DNA from 2 places in the Streptomyces sp. NPDC059861 genome. Region 1 is predicted to be linked to the other one. Evidence: riboswitches for the same ligand, from Rfam matches in the RefSeq annotation. Region 1 holds a riboswitch; the other holds the start of a gene.
What was found. A riboswitch is a leader RNA that binds a small molecule or an ion and turns the genes downstream of it on or off. The one in region 1 is predicted to bind S-adenosylmethionine.

Region 1 (8,411 bases):
GTAGTACGAGGCCACGTCCGCGCCGGGGATGCCGCCCGGCGAGAACTTGCGGGTCATCGGCGCCATCACGATCCGGTTGGGGACGGTCAGGCCGCCCACGGTGAAGGGCCGGGCGAGGACCTGGGCCGCTCGGGAGATGTCGGGGGAGGCGGTGACGGTCACGTGGGGGCTCCTCGGGGTTGCCGGTCGGCGGTCGGGCACACGCACGTGCTTCACGGGAGACTCATGCGTATGCGAATTATGCGTATGCATAGAAGCACACTTCCGCGACAACCGCCCTCCGCCGCCCGCCATTCCGGGCCGTCCCGCACGACTTCATGTGATCCGGGCCACTCACAGGCAGCACGTCCGGGCGGAAGAATGCCCGTATGACGAAGCCCGCCGCCCTGGTGCCCCCGCAGGAGCTGGGGCGATCCGCCGTGGTGGCCAACAACACGATGAACCGGGAGCGCGGCCTCGCCGGCGTCAACAGCTACACCCGCGAGCTGGGCCTCGACCCCCTGCGCCGGCTGACCGGCCGTCCCGCGCCGTCCTGGCTGGACCTGTGCAGCGGCGAGGGCCGCGCCCTGCGCGAGGCGGCCTCGGTCCTGCCCTCCGACGCCGTGCTCACCGGCGTCGACCTGGTGGGTCCACTCGTCCCCGCGCCGGCCCCGCCCACCGTGCGGGAGGTCGTCGCCTCGGTCGCGACCTGGACGCCGGTACGGACGTACGACCTGATCACCTGTGTGCACGGGCTGCACTACGTCGGCGACCAGGTCGGGCTGCTCGCCCGCGCCGCCTCCTGGCTCGCCCCGGACGGGCTGCTGATCGCGCACTTCGACCCGGACTCGATACGCGACGCGGACGGCTCACCGGCCGGCCGGGCGGCGGTCGCGGCGCTGCGGCGGGCCGGATTCGGCTACGGCCCCCGGCACCACCGGCTCACCCTGCGCGGCGGGCGCGCGGTGCGGCTGCCGTTCCGTTACCTGGGCGCCGACCCGGCGGCGGGGCCGAACTGGACCGGCCAGCCCGCCGTCGCCTCGCACTACGCCCCCGCGGACTGAGAACGCCCGAGGGCGGCACCCCCTGTCTCCAGGGAGTGCCGCCCTCGGTACTTACGGACGGGTCCGATCCTCTGAGGGATCAGAAGTCCATGTCACCGCCCGGCATGCCGCCGCCGGCCGGGGCCGCGGCCTTCTCCGGCTTGTCGGCGATGACGGCCTCGGTGGTGAGGAAGAGCGCGGCGATGGAGGCGGCGTTCTGCAGGGCAGAGCGGGTCACCTTCGCCGGGTCGATGATGCCCTCGGCGATCATGTCGACGTACTCGCCGGTCGCGGCGTTCAGACCGTGGCCGACGGGCAGGTTGCGCACCTTCTCGACGATGACGCCACCCTCGAGACCACCGTTGACGGCGATCTGCTTGAGCGGGGCCTCCAGGGCGAGCTTCACGGCGTTGGCGCCGGTCGCCTCGTCACCCTCGAGGTCCAGCTTCTCGAAGACCGTGGAGGCCTGGAGCAGGGCCACGCCACCACCGGCGACGATGCCCTCCTCGACGGCCGCCTTCGCGTTGCGAACGGCGTCCTCGATGCGGTGCTTGCGCTCCTTGAGCTCGACCTCGGTGGCGGCACCGGCCTTGATGACGGCCACGCCGCCGGCCAGCTTCGCCAGACGCTCCTGGAGCTTCTCGCGGTCGTAGTCCGAGTCGCTGTTCTCGATCTCGGCGCGGATCTGGTTGACCCGGCCGGCGACCTGGTCGGCGGAGCCGGCGCCGTCGACGATGGTGGTCTCGTCCTTGGTGATGACGACCTTGCGGGCGCGGCCCAGGAGGTCCAGGGTCGCGTTCTCCAGCTTGAGGCCGACCTCCTCGGAGATGACCTCGCCGCCCGTGAGGATGGCGATGTCGCCGAGCATGGCCTTGCGGCGGTCACCGAAGCCCGGGGCCTTGACGGCGACGGACTTGAAGGTGCCACGGATCTTGTTGACGACCAGGGTCGACAGGGCCTCGCCCTCGACGTCCTCGGCGATGATCAGCAGCGGCTTGCCCGACTGCATGACCTTCTCCAGGAGCGGGAGCAGGTCCTTGACGTTGGAGACCTTGGAGTTGGCGATGAGGATGTACGGGTCCTCCAGCACCGCCTCCATGCGCTCCATGTCGGTGGCGAAGTACGCCGAGATGTAGCCCTTGTCGAAGCGCATACCCTCGGTGAGCTCCAGCTCCAGACCGAAAGTCTGGGACTCCTCGACGGTGATGACGCCTTCCTTGCCGACCTTGTCCATCGCCTCGGCGATGAGCTCGCCGATCTGGGTGTCGGCGGCGGAGATGGAGGCCGTGGAGGCGATCTGCTCCTTGGTCTCGACCTCCTTGGCCTGGTCGAGCAGCGCACCGGAGACGGCCTCGACGGCCTTCTCGATACCGCGCTTCAGAGCCATCGGGTTGGCACCGGCGGCCACGTTGCGCAGGCCCTCGCGGACCAGCGCCTGGGCGAGAACGGTGGCGGTGGTCGTACCGTCGCCGGCGACGTCGTCCGTCTTCTTGGCGACTTCCTTGACCAGCTCGGCGCCGATCTTCTCGTACGGGTCCTCGAGCTCGATCTCCTTGGCGATGGAGACACCATCGTTGGTGATCGTGGGGGCGCCCCACTTCTTCTCGAGGACGACGTTGCGGCCCTTGGGGCCGAGCGTCACCTTCACGGCGTCCGCGAGCTGGTTCATGCCGCGCTCGAGGCCGCGCCGCGCCTCCTCGTCGAACGCGATGATCTTGGCCATGTGAAGTGGTCCCTCCAGGACTGGGGGTGATTCCTTCGGACCGCGCCCGCGCCCGCGACGGACGGCTCGCCTGCCCCGTGGTTCCTTGCCCCACACGGCTTGCGGCCTCACCGACCCGGTCCTTCTTTGTCACTCTCACCTTCAGAGTGCTAACGCCAATGATTAGCACTCGCCCCTGCCGAGTGCAAGCGCCTCCCCGGATCCGGGCGAGGTCTGCGCCGCCCGCGGACACGCCCCGGCCACGCACGCCGAAGGGCCCGCGCCTCCGGGGAGGCACGGGCCCTTCGAACAGAAATGTCACATACGGTGGTCGCGCGCTTAAGCGGTGAGACGAACCATGTCGGCCTGCGGGCCCTTCTGGCCCTGCGAGATCTCGAACTCGACCCGCTGACCCTCTTCGAGGGTCCGGTAGCCGTCCATCTGGATCGCGCTGTAGTGGACGAAGACGTCCGCACCACCGTCGACCGCGATGAAGCCGTACCCCTTCTCCGCGTTGAACCACTTGACGGTGCCCTGAGCCATGCCTAACTCCCCTATTACTGGCCCTTGCACAGATCCACACTTCGCGGATCCGGGTCAGACCTCGCCCGCCATTTGCTGAGGGGCGTGCGCCGGAACGCGTCGACCGCGGCTGAATGTATCTGTCCAACTGCCGTCTGCAACAGGTCAATCGGACGAGAAATCTGGGCGTCGACGGTCGGTAATTTGCGGAGAATTCGCCCGGATTCAGGGCAAGTCGGGCTCCATAAAAGGAATGAAAGACGCAAAAGAGCCACACACTTTGGCTACTTCTCATCGCATCGGAGCCGGAACTCATATGCGCCCGGCATGTGGGGCCGCGACGCGTTCCCCAACTCTACCGCGCTCAACCACACTGAATTGCCCCCTCCGCTTCTCTCACGGAGGGGGCAGTTCGATGAACATTGAGTAATCGGAGTTACTCACGGTAATGCGCGGGCGGTTTCAGCGGGCCGTTCAGCCGCCGGCGACCGCCGGAATGATGGACACGCCGACGCCGTCCGGAGTGGCCGTCTCCAGGCCCTGCTCGAAGCGGACGTCGTCGTCGTCGACGTACACGTTGACGAAACGCCGCAGCTTGCCCTGGTCGTCCAGGACCCGGGCGGCGATACCGGTGTGGTTCTTCTCCAGATCGGCGATCACCTCACCGAGGTTCGCCCCCTCGGCGGGGACCTCGGCCTGGCCGCCGGTGTAGGTGCGCAGGATCGTGGGGATGCGGACGGTGACGCTCACGTTGAGACCTCCGGTGGAATGACGGACCTGGGGCACGGGGGAACTGCGCGGCCGGCCCCCACCGGCCCGCAGCATGACGGTTCAGACGAGTCCAGCCTCGCGGAACGACTCCAGGCTGGGCCGGATGGTGGCCGTCAGACCCGTACCCGCCACCGCGTCCAGCGTCTTCAGGCCGTCCCCGGTGTTCAGCACGACGGTCGTCAGCGACGGGTCCAGCACACCGAGTTCGACCAGCTTGCGCGTGACCCCGACGGTCACCCCGCCCGCCGTCTCGGCGAAGATCCCTTCGGTCCGCGCGAGCAGCTTGATCGCGTCCACGACCTGCTCGTCCGTCACGTCCTCCACCGCGCCGCCGGTGCGCCGCGCGATGTCCAGCACGTACGGTCCGTCGGCCGGGTTACCGATGGCCAGCGACTTGGCGATGGTGTGCGGCTTCTGCGGCCGGACGACGTCGTGCCCCGACTTGAACGCGGTCGACACCGGCGAGCAGCCTTCCGCCTGCGCCCCGAAGATCTTGTACGGCCGGTCCTCGACGAGCCCGAGCTCGATCAGCTCCTGCAGTCCCTTGTCGATCTTCGTGAGCTGGGAGCCGGAGGCGATCGGCACCACGATCTGGTCGGGCAGCCGCCAGCCGAGCTGCTCGCAGATCTCGTACGCCAGGGTCTTGGACCCCTCCGCGTAGTACGGCCGCAGGTTGACGTTGACGAAACCCCAGCCCTCGCCGGCCGGGTCGCCGATCAGCTCGGAGCAGAAACGGTTCACGTCGTCGTAGTTGCCCTCGATGCCGACGAGTTCGCCGCCGTAGACCGCGGCCATGACGACCTTGCCCTGCTCCAGGTCGTGCGGGATGAACACGCAGGAGCGGAAGCCGGCCCGGGCGGCGGCGGCGCCCACGGCGCCCGCGAGGTTGCCGGTGGACGAGCAGGAGAGGGTGGTGAAACCGAAGGCCCGCGCGGCCTCCAGTGCCTGGGCGACCACCCGGTCCTTGAAGGAGTGGGTCGGGTTGCCGGAGTCGTCCTTGACGAACAGCTTGCCGGGCTCGACGCCGAGTTCACCGGCGAGGCGGTCGGCCTGGACCAGCTCGGTCCAGCCGGGGTTCAGGTTCGGCTTGCCGGCCACGTCGGCCGGGACGGGCAGCAGCGGCGCGTAACGCCAGATGTTCGCCGGGCCCGCCTCGATGCGCTTGCGGAGCTCCTCGGCGTCGTACGCGGAGAAGTCGTATGCGATCTCCAGCGGGCCGAAACACTCCTCGCAGGCGAAGACCGGGCCGAGCGGAACACGGTGGCCGCATTCGCGGCAGGACAGCGCCGCGGCGGGACCGAGGTCGACGGTGGGGTTGCTGGTGCTGCTTTCGACAGTCTGCACAGCCATGTGAGGCGAGGCCCTTTCTCCTCATCTTCCTCACGACGCATCTCGCCGTGAGACGGAATTGGCACCTTCCCTAGCCGGGAGCCTCGCGGAACGATCGAGAACGATCTACGAGAACCGACTGGAGGGTTGCCGGGGCTTCAACGGGCCGTTTCCCTCTGCCCCTCTGGATGAGCTGTATGTGGTTGTTGTGCGGTGGTGAGAGCCGACGACCCCCGACATGCGATGGTCACCAGCGTTGTTCAAGACTGTAACCGAAGGCCAGGACAGTTGAGATAGTCGTCCGAACCGCGAGATGGATCACAGAAAACGTCCGCTCGCCGAGAGAACGCAGAGGAGCACCGGACTGTGCTGGAGGAAGTCGAGCGCTGGCTGAGCACCCGCTCCTGGTCGCTGGCCGACCGTCCGCTCCACAAGATCCTGGCCGCGAAGCGCGGCACGGGCCAGTCGATCAGTGTCGTGCTGCCCGCGCTCAACGAGGAGGAGACCGTCGGCGACATCGTCGCCGCGATCCGGCACGACCTCATGGAACAGGTCCCGCTGGTCGACGAGATCGTCGTGGTCGACTCCGGCTCGACCGACCGCACCTCCGAGGTGGCCGCCGCTGCGGGCGCCCGGGTGGCGCACCGCGACGCGATACTCGCGCGCATCCCGCCCGTCCCCGGCAAGGGCGAGGTGCTGTGGCGCTCCCTGCTCGTCACCCGCGGCGACATCGTCTGCTTCATCGACGCGGACCTGAGGGAGTTCTCCTCGGACTTCGTCACGGGCATCGTCGGCCCGCTGCTCACCGACCCCGACATCGCCCTCGTGAAGGGGATGTACGACCGTCCCCTGGGCAACGCGGCCGGGCAGGGCGGCCGGGTGACCGAGCTGATGGCCCGCCCGCTGCTGAACCTGCACTGGCCGCAGCTGGCCGGCTTCGTCCAGCCGCTCGGCGGCGAGTACGCGGCCCGGCGCTCGCTGCTGGAGCAACTGCCGTTCCCGGTCGGGTACGGCGTGGAGCTGGGCATGCTGGTGGACTCCTTGCATCTGGTCGGGCTCGACGCCCTCGCCCAGGTGGACGTCGGAGTGCGCAAGCACCGGCACCAGGACGGACAGGCGCTGGGCCGGATGGCGGCGGCGATCTACCGCACGGCCCAGCTGCGGCTGGCCCGCGGCCAGCTCGTCCGCCCCTGCCTCACCCAGTTCGAGCGGGTGGAGGACGGGTTCGAGCCGCGGACGTACTCCGTGGACACGGAGGAGCGGCCGCCGATGGTGGAGATCGCGGAGTACGCGGCCCGGAAGGTGGCCTGACCGTGGGATACGGCTGTATACGGTCCCGTTTCGGGCTCGAACCGTACGTTTGAGCGGATCAGGAGAGGGCTAGGTTGAGGCGTATGGCTTCGACGTACGGTCCTGCGCAGGTACTGGTCGCCTCCAACCGGGGCCCGGTCTCGTACGAGGTGCGTGACGACGGCTCGCTGCACGCCAGACGTGGTGGCGGCGGGCTCGTCTCCGGCCTCTCCGCGATCGGCCCGGACGCCGGCGCGCTGTGGGTGTGCTCCGCCCTCGGCGACGGCGACCGCGAGGCGGTGCGGCGCGGCGTCGGGGAGTCCGGCGTGCGGATGCTGGACATCGCGGCCGACGTGCACGCCGACGCGTACAACGGCGTCGCCAACTCCGTGCTGTGGTTCGTGCACCACATGCTGTACCAGACGCCGCTGGAGCCGGTCTTCGACGCGGAGTTCCGGCGGCAGTGGGCGTCGTACGAGGCCTACAACCGCTCGTTCGCCGAGGCGCTGGCCCAGGAGGCCGCCGAGGGTGCGGCGGTGCTGGTGCAGGACTACCACCTGACGCTGGTGCCGGGAATGCTGCGCGAGCTGCGGCCGGACGTGCGGATCAGCCACTTCTCGCACACGCCGTGGGCGCCGCCGGAGTACTTCCGGTTGCTGCCGGACGACATCGCCGGGCAGGTGCTGCGGGGCATGCTGGGCGCGGACCGGCTCGGCTTCCTCACCCGGCGGTGGGCGGACGCCTTCACGGCGTGCTGCGAGGCGTTCGCCGACGGGCTCGGCGAGACCCGGGTCGGCGTGCACGGGCTCGGGGCCGACGCCGACTTCCTGCGGCAGCGGTCGCACGAGCCGGACGTCGAGGAACGGATGACCGCACTGCGCACGGAGGTCGGCGAGGGCCGGAAGACAATCGTCCGTGTCGACCGGACGGAGCTGTCCAAGAACATCGTGCGCGGGCTGCTGGCCTACCGGCAGCTCCTCGACGACCGCCCCGAGTGGCGCGAACGGGTGGTGCACGTCGCCTTCGCCTACCCCTCGCGGCAGGACCTCGCCGTGTACCGCGACTACACGGCCGAGGTGCAGCGGGTGGCCGAGGAGATCAACGAGCGGTACGGGACGCCGGGCTGGACGCCGGTCGTGCTGCACGTGAAGGACGACTTCGCCCGCTCGCTGGCCGCCTACCGGCTCGCGGACGTGGCACTGGTGAACCCGATCCGCGACGGCATGAACCTGGTCGCCAAGGAGGTGCCCGTCGTCTCCGACGAGGGGTGCGCGCTGGTCCTGTCCCGGGAGGCGGGGGCCTACGAGGAGCTGCGCGAGGACGCGATCGGGGTGAACCCGTACGACGTCACCGGCACGGCCGAAGCGCTCCACGAGGCCCTGACGATGCGCCCCGCCGAACGCACCGAACGGGCCAAGCGGCTCGCGGCGACCGCCACGGCGCTGCCCCCGTCCCAGTGGTTCCTCGACCAGCTCCACGCCCTGCGGGACCGGCCGACGGACTGACCCCGCGGGCCTCAGGGCGCGGTCACGTCTTCAGATGGGCCGCGAGTCCCGCGAGCAGTTCCACGACGCCCTCCGGGCCCGCGACCACCAGGTCGGCGCGCTCCCGCAGTTCGGTCACCTCGTCGCTGCCGCTGCACACCAGCAGGCCGGGGGTGCCGTCGGAGCGGAGCGTGCCGACCGCCGCGTAGGCGGGGAGGTCGCCGAGGTCGTCGCCGGCATAGAGGACGGACTCGGCGCCCAGCTCCCGGACGTAGTCGAGCAGGGCCACGC
Region 2 (8,411 bases), on a different contig from region 1:
ATCTACACGCAGGCCGAGATCGACCAGCTCGCGGCCTACGTCGCCTCGCTCGGCGCCGGGCCGAACATCCCGACCAAGGAGCAGTACGGCACGGAGGGCGCGGACATCGCCGAGGGTGGCGAGCTCTTCCGCACCAACTGCGCGCAGTGCCACAACTTCACCGGCAAGGGCGGTGCGCTCACCGAGGGCAAGTACGCGCCGTCTCTGGAAGGCGTCGACCCGAAGCACATCTACGAGGCCATGCAGACCGGCCCGCAGAACATGCCCTCCTTCCCCGACACGACGCTGTCCGAGCAGAACAAGAAGGACATCATCGCGTACCTGGAGGCGGTCAACAGCTCCACGACGGAGAGCCCCGGCGGTCTGGAGCTGGGCGGCCTCGGGCCGGTCAGTGAGGGCCTGTTCGGCTGGATCTTCGGTCTCGGTGGCCTGATCGCCGTCGCCGTGTGGGTCGCCGCCCGGACCGCAAAGGCCAAGAAGTCATGAGTAGCCAAGACATCCCAGAAGAGAACCTGCCCGCGAAGCGGGCCGGCGCGGTCGACGTCGCCGACGAGAAGAACCCGTTCGCGGACCCCGGTCTGCCCCCGCACGAGCACCGGGTCCAGGACATCGACGAGCGGGCCGCCAAGCGGTCCGAGCGCGCGGTGGCCATGCTGTTCACGCTGTCGATGCTGGCCACGGTGGCCTTCATCGCCGCGTTCGTGGCGGTGCCGGTCGACAAGGCCGTCTACGTCTGGCCGCTCGGCCACGTCAGCGCCCTGAACCTCGCGCTGGGCCTGACCCTGGGTCTCGCGCTGTTCTGCATCGGCGCGGGCGCGGTCCACTGGGCCCGCACCCTGATGTCCGACGTGGAGATCGCCGACGAGCGTCACCCGATCGAGGCCTCCCCCGAGGTCCGCGCGAAGGTCCACGCGGACTTCAAGCAGGGTGCCAAGGAATCCGCGCTCGGCCGTCGCAAGCTGATCCGCAACACGATGTTCGGCGCGCTCACGCTGGTGCCGCTGTCCGGCGTCGTCCTGCTGCGCGACCTGGGTCCGCTGCCCGAGGACAAGCTCCGCCACACCCTGTGGAAGAAGGGCAAGCTCCTCGTCAACATGAACACGAACGAGCCGCTGCGTCCCTCGGACGTCATCGTCGGTTCGCTCACGTTCGCCAAGCCCGAGGGCCTGGAGGAGCACGACCACGACTTCCAGAACGAGATCGCCAAGGCGGCCCTGATGATCGTGCGGCTGCAGCCGGGCGACATCAAGGACAAGCGCGAGCTCGAATGGTCGCACGAGGGCATCGTGGCGTACTCGAAGATCTGCACCCACGTCGGTTGCCCGATCTCGCTGTACGAGCAGCAGACGCACCACGTGCTGTGCCCCTGCCACCAGTCCACCTTCGACCTGTCCGACGGTGCCCGGGTCATCTTCGGCCCCGCCGGCCACGCCCTTCCGCAGCTGCGGATCGGCGTGAACGACGAGGGTTACCTCGAGGCGCTCGGCGACTTCGAAGAGCCCGTCGGTCCTGCATTCTGGGAGCGCGGATGAGCACTACGACCACTTCCGATTCCCGCTCTCGCGGGAAGGCGCCGGCCGGCGAACGCGTCGCCGACTGGGCCGACGGCCGGCTCGGGATCTACTCCCTGGCCAAGGCCAACATGCGCAAGATCTTCCCGGACCACTGGTCCTTCATGCTGGGCGAGATCTGCCTGTACAGCTTCATCATCATCATCCTCACGGGTGTGTACCTGACGCTGTTCTTCCACCCGTCGATGAACGAGGTGGAGTACCACGGCAGCTACGTCCCGCTGCAGGGCCAGCTGATGTCGGAGGCGTTCGCCTCCACCCTGGACATCAGCTTCGACGTGCGCGGCGGTCTGCTGATCCGGCAGATCCACCACTGGGCGGCGATCATCTTCCTCGCCGGCATGTTCGTGCACATGATGCGTGTCTTCTTCACCGGCGCGTTCCGCAAGCCGCGTGAGATCAACTGGCTGTTCGGCTTCCTGCTCTTCGTCCTCGGCATGTTCACCGGGTTCACCGGCTACTCGCTCCCGGACGACCTGCTCTCCGGCACCGGTGTCCGCTTCACCCAGGGCGCGATCCTGTCCGTGCCGATCGTCGGCACGTACATCTCGATGTTCCTGTTCGGCGGGGAGTTCCCCGGGACCGACTTCGTCGCCCGGTTCTACTCGATCCACATCCTGCTGCTGCCCGGCATCATGCTCGGGCTCGTGGTCGGCCACCTGATCCTGGTCTTCTACCACAAGCACACGCAGTTCGCGGGCCCCGGCAAGTCGAACAAGAACGTCGTCGGCATGCCGCTGCTGCCGGTCTACACGGCCAAGGCCGGAGGCTTCTTCTTCCTGGTCTTCGGTGCCATCTCGGCCCTGGCCGGCATCGCGTCGGTCAACCCGATCTGGGTCCTCGGCCCGTACCGGCCGGACCAGGTGTCCACGGGCGCCCAGCCCGACTGGTACATGGGCTTCGCCGAAGGCCTCGTCCGTGCCATGCCCGGCTGGGAGATCAACTTCTGGGGCCACACACTGGTCCTGGGCGTGTTCGTCCCGCTGGTGCTGTTCGGGTTGTTCCTCGGCGTGATCGCCCTGTACCCCTTCATCGAGTCGTGGGTCACCGGCGACAAGCGCGAGCACCACATCCTGGACCGCCCGCGCAACGCCCCGACCCGTACGGCCTTCGGTGTCGCCTGGGTCACCGGCTACATGATCATGCTGATCGGCGGTGGCAACGACATCGTCGCCACGCACTTCCACCTGTCGATCAACGCGGTCACCTGGTTCGTCCGGATCGGCTTCTTCGCCGGACCGGTCCTCGCCTTCGTCGTCACCAAGCGGATCTGCCTCGGCCTGCAGCGCCGGGACAAGGACAAGGTGCTGCACGGCCGGGAGACCGGCACCATCAAGCGCCTGCCGCACGGTGAGTTCATCGAGGTCCACGAGCCGCTCAGCCAGGAGGCGCTGTACACGCTCACGGCACACGAGCAGTACCAGCCGGCCGAGATCGGCCCGGCGGTCGACGAGAACGGCGTCGAGCGCAAGGTGACGGGCACCGAGAAGCTGCGCGCCAAGCTCAGCAACTCCTACTACGGTGAGGACGCCCAGATCCCCAAGCCCACCGTCGATGAGTACAAGGAGATCACGAGCGGCCACGGCCACCACTGATCGCCGCACTCGCCACGCCACGGCGAAGGGCCCCGTCCGGTGTTCGGACGGGGCCCTTCGCCGTGCCCGGGGCTGGATAGGGTGGACCCAGTTCGAGACAAGTGTCCCGTACGACGGGACTGGACCAGGAGCGGCTTATGAGCGCTGTGACCCCCGCTGGAGGCGACACCGCGGCGGGCCGCTCCTGGCCCGCCCTGCTGAACGGCCTGCTGGACGGCCGTGACCTGAGCGCCGACGACACCGCCTGGGCGATGGACCTGATCATGCGGGGCGAGGCGACGGACGCGCAGATCGCCGGCTTCGCGGTGGCGCTGCGGGCCAAGGGCGAGACCGTCGAGGAGATCAGCGGGCTCGTGCGCACGATGTACGAGCACGCGAACGTCATCGAGGTGCCGGGCGAGACGGTCGACATCGTCGGGACCGGCGGCGACGGCGCGAAGACGGTGAACATCTCCACCATGTCGGCGATCGTCATCGCCGGTACGGGCGCGAAGGTCGTCAAGCACGGCAACCGGGCCGCGTCCTCCGCCTCCGGAGCCTCCGACGTGCTGGAGAAGCTGGGCGTCAATCTGCAACTGACACCGCGGCGGGTCGCCGAGGTCGCCGAGGAGGCGGGGATCACCTTCTGCTTCGCGGTGAAGTTCCACCCGGCACTGCGTCATGTGGCGGCGGCGCGAGGCCAGTTGGGCATCCGGACGACGTTCAACTTCCTGGGCCCGCTGACCAACCCGGCGAAGGTCAAGGCGCAGGCGGTGGGTGTCGCGGACCTCCGGATGGCGCCGATCGTCGCCGGTGTCTTCGCCGGGCGCGGCAACTCCTCGCTGGTCTTCCGCGGCGACGACGGCCTGGACGAGCTGACGACCACGTCGACGTCGCGGGTGTGGGTGGTCCGCGACGGCAAGGTGACCGAGGAGTCCTTCGACCCGCGCGAGGTCGGCATCGACCTGGTGCCGGTTCAGGCGCTGCGCGGCGCGGACGCCTCGTACAACGCCGAGGTCGCCCGGCGCCTGCTGGACGGCGAGCCGGGCCCCGTACGGGACGCCGTGCTGCTGAACGCGGCGGCGGCGCTGGTGGCGCTGGAGCCCGGCGACGGGCCGCTGGCCGAGCAGATCGGCGCCGGGATGGCGAGGGCGGCGCAGGCGATCGACTCGGGTGCCGCCAGGCGGGTGCTGGACCGCTGGGTGGCGGCGAGCAACGCCTGAGGCCGCGTGCGGTGACGCGGGGCGCGGTCCGGATTCTGGACCGCGCCTTGCGAGCCGAAGATCATGTGGCAGGATGCTGTACCAGGTCATGAGCGACAGCTGAAAGGCCCCGGCCGGCTGTCCGGCAACCCTCCGTCCGTGGCGGGGTGCCCCGGGTGAGGACCAGGTCGTAGGCAGCAAGGTCTACGACAAGCGCGGACCCCTCGCGTCACCAGGGGTCCTGGTCGTCGAGGGAGCCTTCCGTGAGCCAGCGAATGCGATAGGGCCGCAGAGCCCCGCCTCCGCACCCCTCTTTCCTTCCACCTCCGCGCTCGAGCGTGCCGCTCGCGTGGTGGTCTCCGTCTGTCTTACGGGAGTACACCCATGTCCGTCTCCACCGCTGCCGCCGGCCAGTCCGTTTGTGCCCCGCTGCCCGTTCTGGGCCGGGACGTGACCGTCCCGCTCGTCACCGGGGGCGAAGTCACCTACGCCGCCCTCGACTACGCGGCCAGCGCCCCCGCCCTCCAGCGCGTCTGGGACGACGTGGCGGCCTACGCGCCGTACTACGGCAGTGTCCACCGCGGTGCCGGCTATCTCTCCCAGTTGTCCACCGACCTCTTCGAGAACGCCCGCAGGACCGTCGCCGAGTTCCTCGACTGCCGTGACGACGACCAGGTGATCTTCACCCGGGCCACCACCGACTCGCTCAACCTGCTCGCCGGCGCCCTTCCCGCCGGCTGCCAGGTCTTCGTCTTCGAGACCGAGCACCACGCCTCCCTGCTGCCCTGGCGGGACGCCGACGTCACCTACCTCGACGCCCCGCGCACCCCGCAGCAGGCGGTGCGGACCCTGGAGCGCGCGCTGGCCGGGCGCGGGTCCCGCGGCCCGGCCCTGGTCTGCGTCACCGGCGCCTCCAACGTCACCGGCGAACTGTGGCCCGTACGGGAGCTCGCCGCGGCCGCGCACGCGCACGGCGCCCGGATCGTGCTGGACGCCGCCCAGCTCGCGCCGCACCACCCGGTCTCCGTGCGGGAGCTGGACGTCGACTGGGTGGCCTTCTCCGGGCACAAGCTGTACGCCCCGTTCGGCTCCGGCGTGCTGGCCGGCCGGGCCGACTGGCTGCGCGAGGCCGAGCCGTACCTCGCGGGCGGCGGTGCCAGCCGCACGGTCGCCCGGCGTGCCGACGGCGGCGTCGACGTGGAGTGGCACGACAGCGCCGCCCGGCACGAGGGGGGCTCGCCGAACGTCATCGGCGCCTACGCCGTCGCGTCGGCCTGCAAGGCCCTCACCGAGGCCGGATACGACACCCTGGTCGCCCGGGAGCAGCGCCTGATCCGCAAGGTCCGCGACGGCCTCGCCGGGGTGTCCGAGGTCCGGATCCTGTCCCTGTTCGGCGACGACGCCCCGCGCGTCGGGGTGCTCTCCTTCGTCGTCGAGGGCTGGAACAGCTCGCACCTCGCCGCCGCCCTCTCCGCCGAGTACGGCATCGGCGTCCGCGACGGGCTCTTCTGTGCCCACCCCCTCGTCCGTACGCTGCTCGGCAGCGACCCGCAGACCCAGGGCGAGTGCGGTGCCCCCGAGGCGGCTCCCGGCGAGAAGTCGCTGAACGCCGTCCGGGTGAGCTTCGGCGCGGGGACGCCGGACGAGCATGTCGAGCGGTTCGTCGGGGCGGTGCGGGAACTGGTCCGAGACGGCGCGAAGTGGAAATACCGCACGGTGGAAGGCCGTTGCGTCCCCGCCGTGTGATCCCGCCGTGTGATCCCGCCGTGTGATCCCGCCGTGTGATCCCGGCGGGATCACCGCCGCGCGGCTCGACGCCTAGGGGCGGTGTCCGGGGGCTAGCTGTCCAGCCCGATCGCGAACGCCGCCTCCAGGTCGTGCTGGGAGTACGTACGGAACGCCACGTGGGTGTCCGTCGCCTCCACGCCGGCGATCTTGCTGATGCTGCCGGGAATGACGTCGGCGAGGTTCTCGTGCTGCTTCACCCGGACCATGGCGATCAGGTCGTAGGTGCCGGTGACCGAGAAGACCTCACTGACGGAGTCCAGCGCGGCGATCTGCTCGGCGATCTCGGGGATCCGGTCCACGCTGGTCTTGATCAGGACGATCGCGGTGATCACGGCTGGTTCTCTCCCTCGGGGGCCGGAGCAGGGGCGGGCTTCACTCTAGTCGTACGGCCGAATCGCGCCCACGCGTAGGCGAAGCCCAGGCCGAAGCCCACCAGGTGGGCCAGATAGGCCACCCCGGGACCGCTGGAGGCCTGGCCCGCCGCGAGCCACTGGAGAGCCACCCAGAAGGGCAGCACCACCCAGGCCGGGAAGCGCAGCGGCAGGAAGAACAGGAACGGCAGAAGGCTGGTCACCCGGGCCCGGGGGAAGAGGAAGAGAAAGGCGCCGAGGACCGCCGAGATCGCTCCCGACGCGCCGACCAGGGACTGCTCGGAGTCGGCGTTGGCCACCGCGTACCCCAGCAGCGCGAGGTAGCCGCAGCCGAGGTAGAAGAGGGTGAACTCGACGCGGCCCATCCGTTCCTCGGTCATCACGCCGAAGACGTAGAGGAAGAGCATGTTGCCGAGCAGATGCACCCAGGTGCCGTGCACGAAGAGGCCCGTGGCCGGGGTGAGGACGGCCCGGGGGGAACCCTCGAACAGTTCTGCGGGTACCACCCCCCAGCGGCGGAAGTACGCCCGCTGCGCGGCGAGCAGCTCGTCGCCCAGGCCGTACACCGGATTCAGGCCCGAGGCGGGGCCGATCAGGAAGATCAGGCAGCACAGGACGATCAGTGCGTACATCACCGGCGCCTGCCGTCGGGGGCCTGTCCGGCGGCCCGCCGTGCTCCAGAAGCTGATCATGGACACAGAGCATGACGTAAGTGGACGCAACCGTGCAGACCGCCTCGCCGCCCGGGACGGACGGGCGTCGAGGACCCGCCAGGCCGTAGGGTTACGAGCCACACGCTCCAGGGAATCTGGCGCAGCACGGAAACGACGCATCACCGAAACTAGAAGGAAAGCGAACAGCCACGATGACGGTTCCCCTGCCGACGGACACCACGCGGTGGCGCTGCACCCTCTGCGGCAATCTGACGCGCTTCGACGTGACGCGCTCCTCGAAGGTCGTCGAGTACGTCCACCTCGATCTCGCCGGTGCGCCGAAGGTCGAGGAACGCGAGGTGGTCAGTGAGACCATCGAGTCGGTGCGGTGCCGGTGGTGCAATGCCGTGGATCAGGTGGAACTCGTGGACAGGCCGGGCGCCGGCTCCTGACAGGGACCGGCCCCGAAGGGGTAGTGGGGTGACGGATGGTGGAGACCGCAGGCGGGGGGCCGGGCGACGGCGCCGCTGAGGTGCTCGACCGTCCGCTGCCCGACGGCGTGCGCCGGAAGGTCGTGCAGATCGTCTCCGACGGTTTCGGCGGCCTGACGATGGCCGAACTGCCCGCACAGCTGCGGCAGTACGCCCGGTTCGCCCCGAATCGCCGGGTCAAGTTCGCCGGCAACGCGATGGCCGCGGCGCTGGAGACCGACCCGCTGTTCCGGCAGCGCATCGGGGAGAAGTTCCGCGAGACCCAGCCCGAGCTGGCCGGTGCCCTGGCCGCCGGTTCGCCGCCCCCGGCCGCGGACCCGCTGGACGTGGCGGCCGCCGCCTACGTGCTGCGCCCGACCGGTTGGGTGAAGCTGGTCGCGGCGGCCGGCGAGGAGGCCCAGCGTGCCGACGCCGAGCGCGCGGACGAGGAGAGCCGCGCCGAACTGGAGCGACTGCGCGCCGAACTCGCCGCCGCCCGCGACCACACCCGCGTCGAGACCGAGCGGCTGCGCACCGAGCTGGACGGCGCCCGCAAGGAAGCCGAATCGCTTCACCGCAAGCTGCGGGCCGCGTTCAGCGACGTCAAGCGCGGCGAGGCGGCGTTGCGCAAGGTGCAGAGCGAGATGGAGGCCGTACGCGCCGAGGGGCACGCCCAGGTGTCCGCCGCCGAGAGCGAGACGCGGCGGCTGAAGGCGCGGCTGGGGGAGGTCGAGGCCTCCCTGGAGGCCACCCGGCGGGCCGCCCGCGAGGGTCGCAGCGTC

Region 2: another riboswitch for S-adenosylmethionine. It lies ahead of ACFV6X_RS29610 (aminotransferase class V-fold PLP-dependent enzyme); the one in region 1 lies ahead of thrC (threonine synthase).

Annotation. Positions count from the first base shown of each region.
Region 1 covers NZ_JBHWJQ010000007.1:121,123-129,533, forward strand. The annotation lists gene ACFV6X_RS08680 (NADH:flavin oxidoreductase) at 1-162, opposite strand, end outside; gene ACFV6X_RS08685 (class I SAM-dependent methyltransferase) at 369-1,043, shown strand; gene groL (chaperonin GroEL) at 1,123-2,745, opposite strand; gene ACFV6X_RS08695 (cold-shock protein) at 3,064-3,267, opposite strand; gene ACFV6X_RS08700 (MoaD/ThiS family protein) at 3,721-3,996, opposite strand; gene thrC (threonine synthase) at 4,078-5,367, opposite strand; SAM riboswitch class I at 5,386-5,541, opposite strand; gene ACFV6X_RS08710 (glucosyl-3-phosphoglycerate synthase) at 5,713-6,657, shown strand; gene ACFV6X_RS08715 (trehalose-6-phosphate synthase) at 6,741-8,141, shown strand; gene otsB (trehalose-phosphatase) at 8,164-8,411, opposite strand, start outside.
Region 2 covers NZ_JBHWJQ010000042.1:11,693-20,103, forward strand. The annotation lists gene ACFV6X_RS29590 (c-type cytochrome) at 1-486, shown strand, start outside; gene ACFV6X_RS29595 (Rieske 2Fe-2S domain-containing protein) at 483-1,532, shown strand; gene ACFV6X_RS29600 (cytochrome bc complex cytochrome b subunit) at 1,529-3,166, shown strand; gene trpD (anthranilate phosphoribosyltransferase) at 3,304-4,368, shown strand; SAM riboswitch class IV at 4,453-4,569, shown strand; gene ACFV6X_RS29610 (aminotransferase class V-fold PLP-dependent enzyme) at 4,732-6,093, shown strand; gene ACFV6X_RS29615 (Lrp/AsnC ligand binding domain-containing protein) at 6,186-6,467, opposite strand; gene ACFV6X_RS29620 (rhomboid family intramembrane serine protease) at 6,464-7,198, opposite strand; gene ACFV6X_RS29625 (hypothetical protein) at 7,372-7,611, shown strand; gene ACFV6X_RS29630 (NYN domain-containing protein) at 7,647-8,411, shown strand, end outside.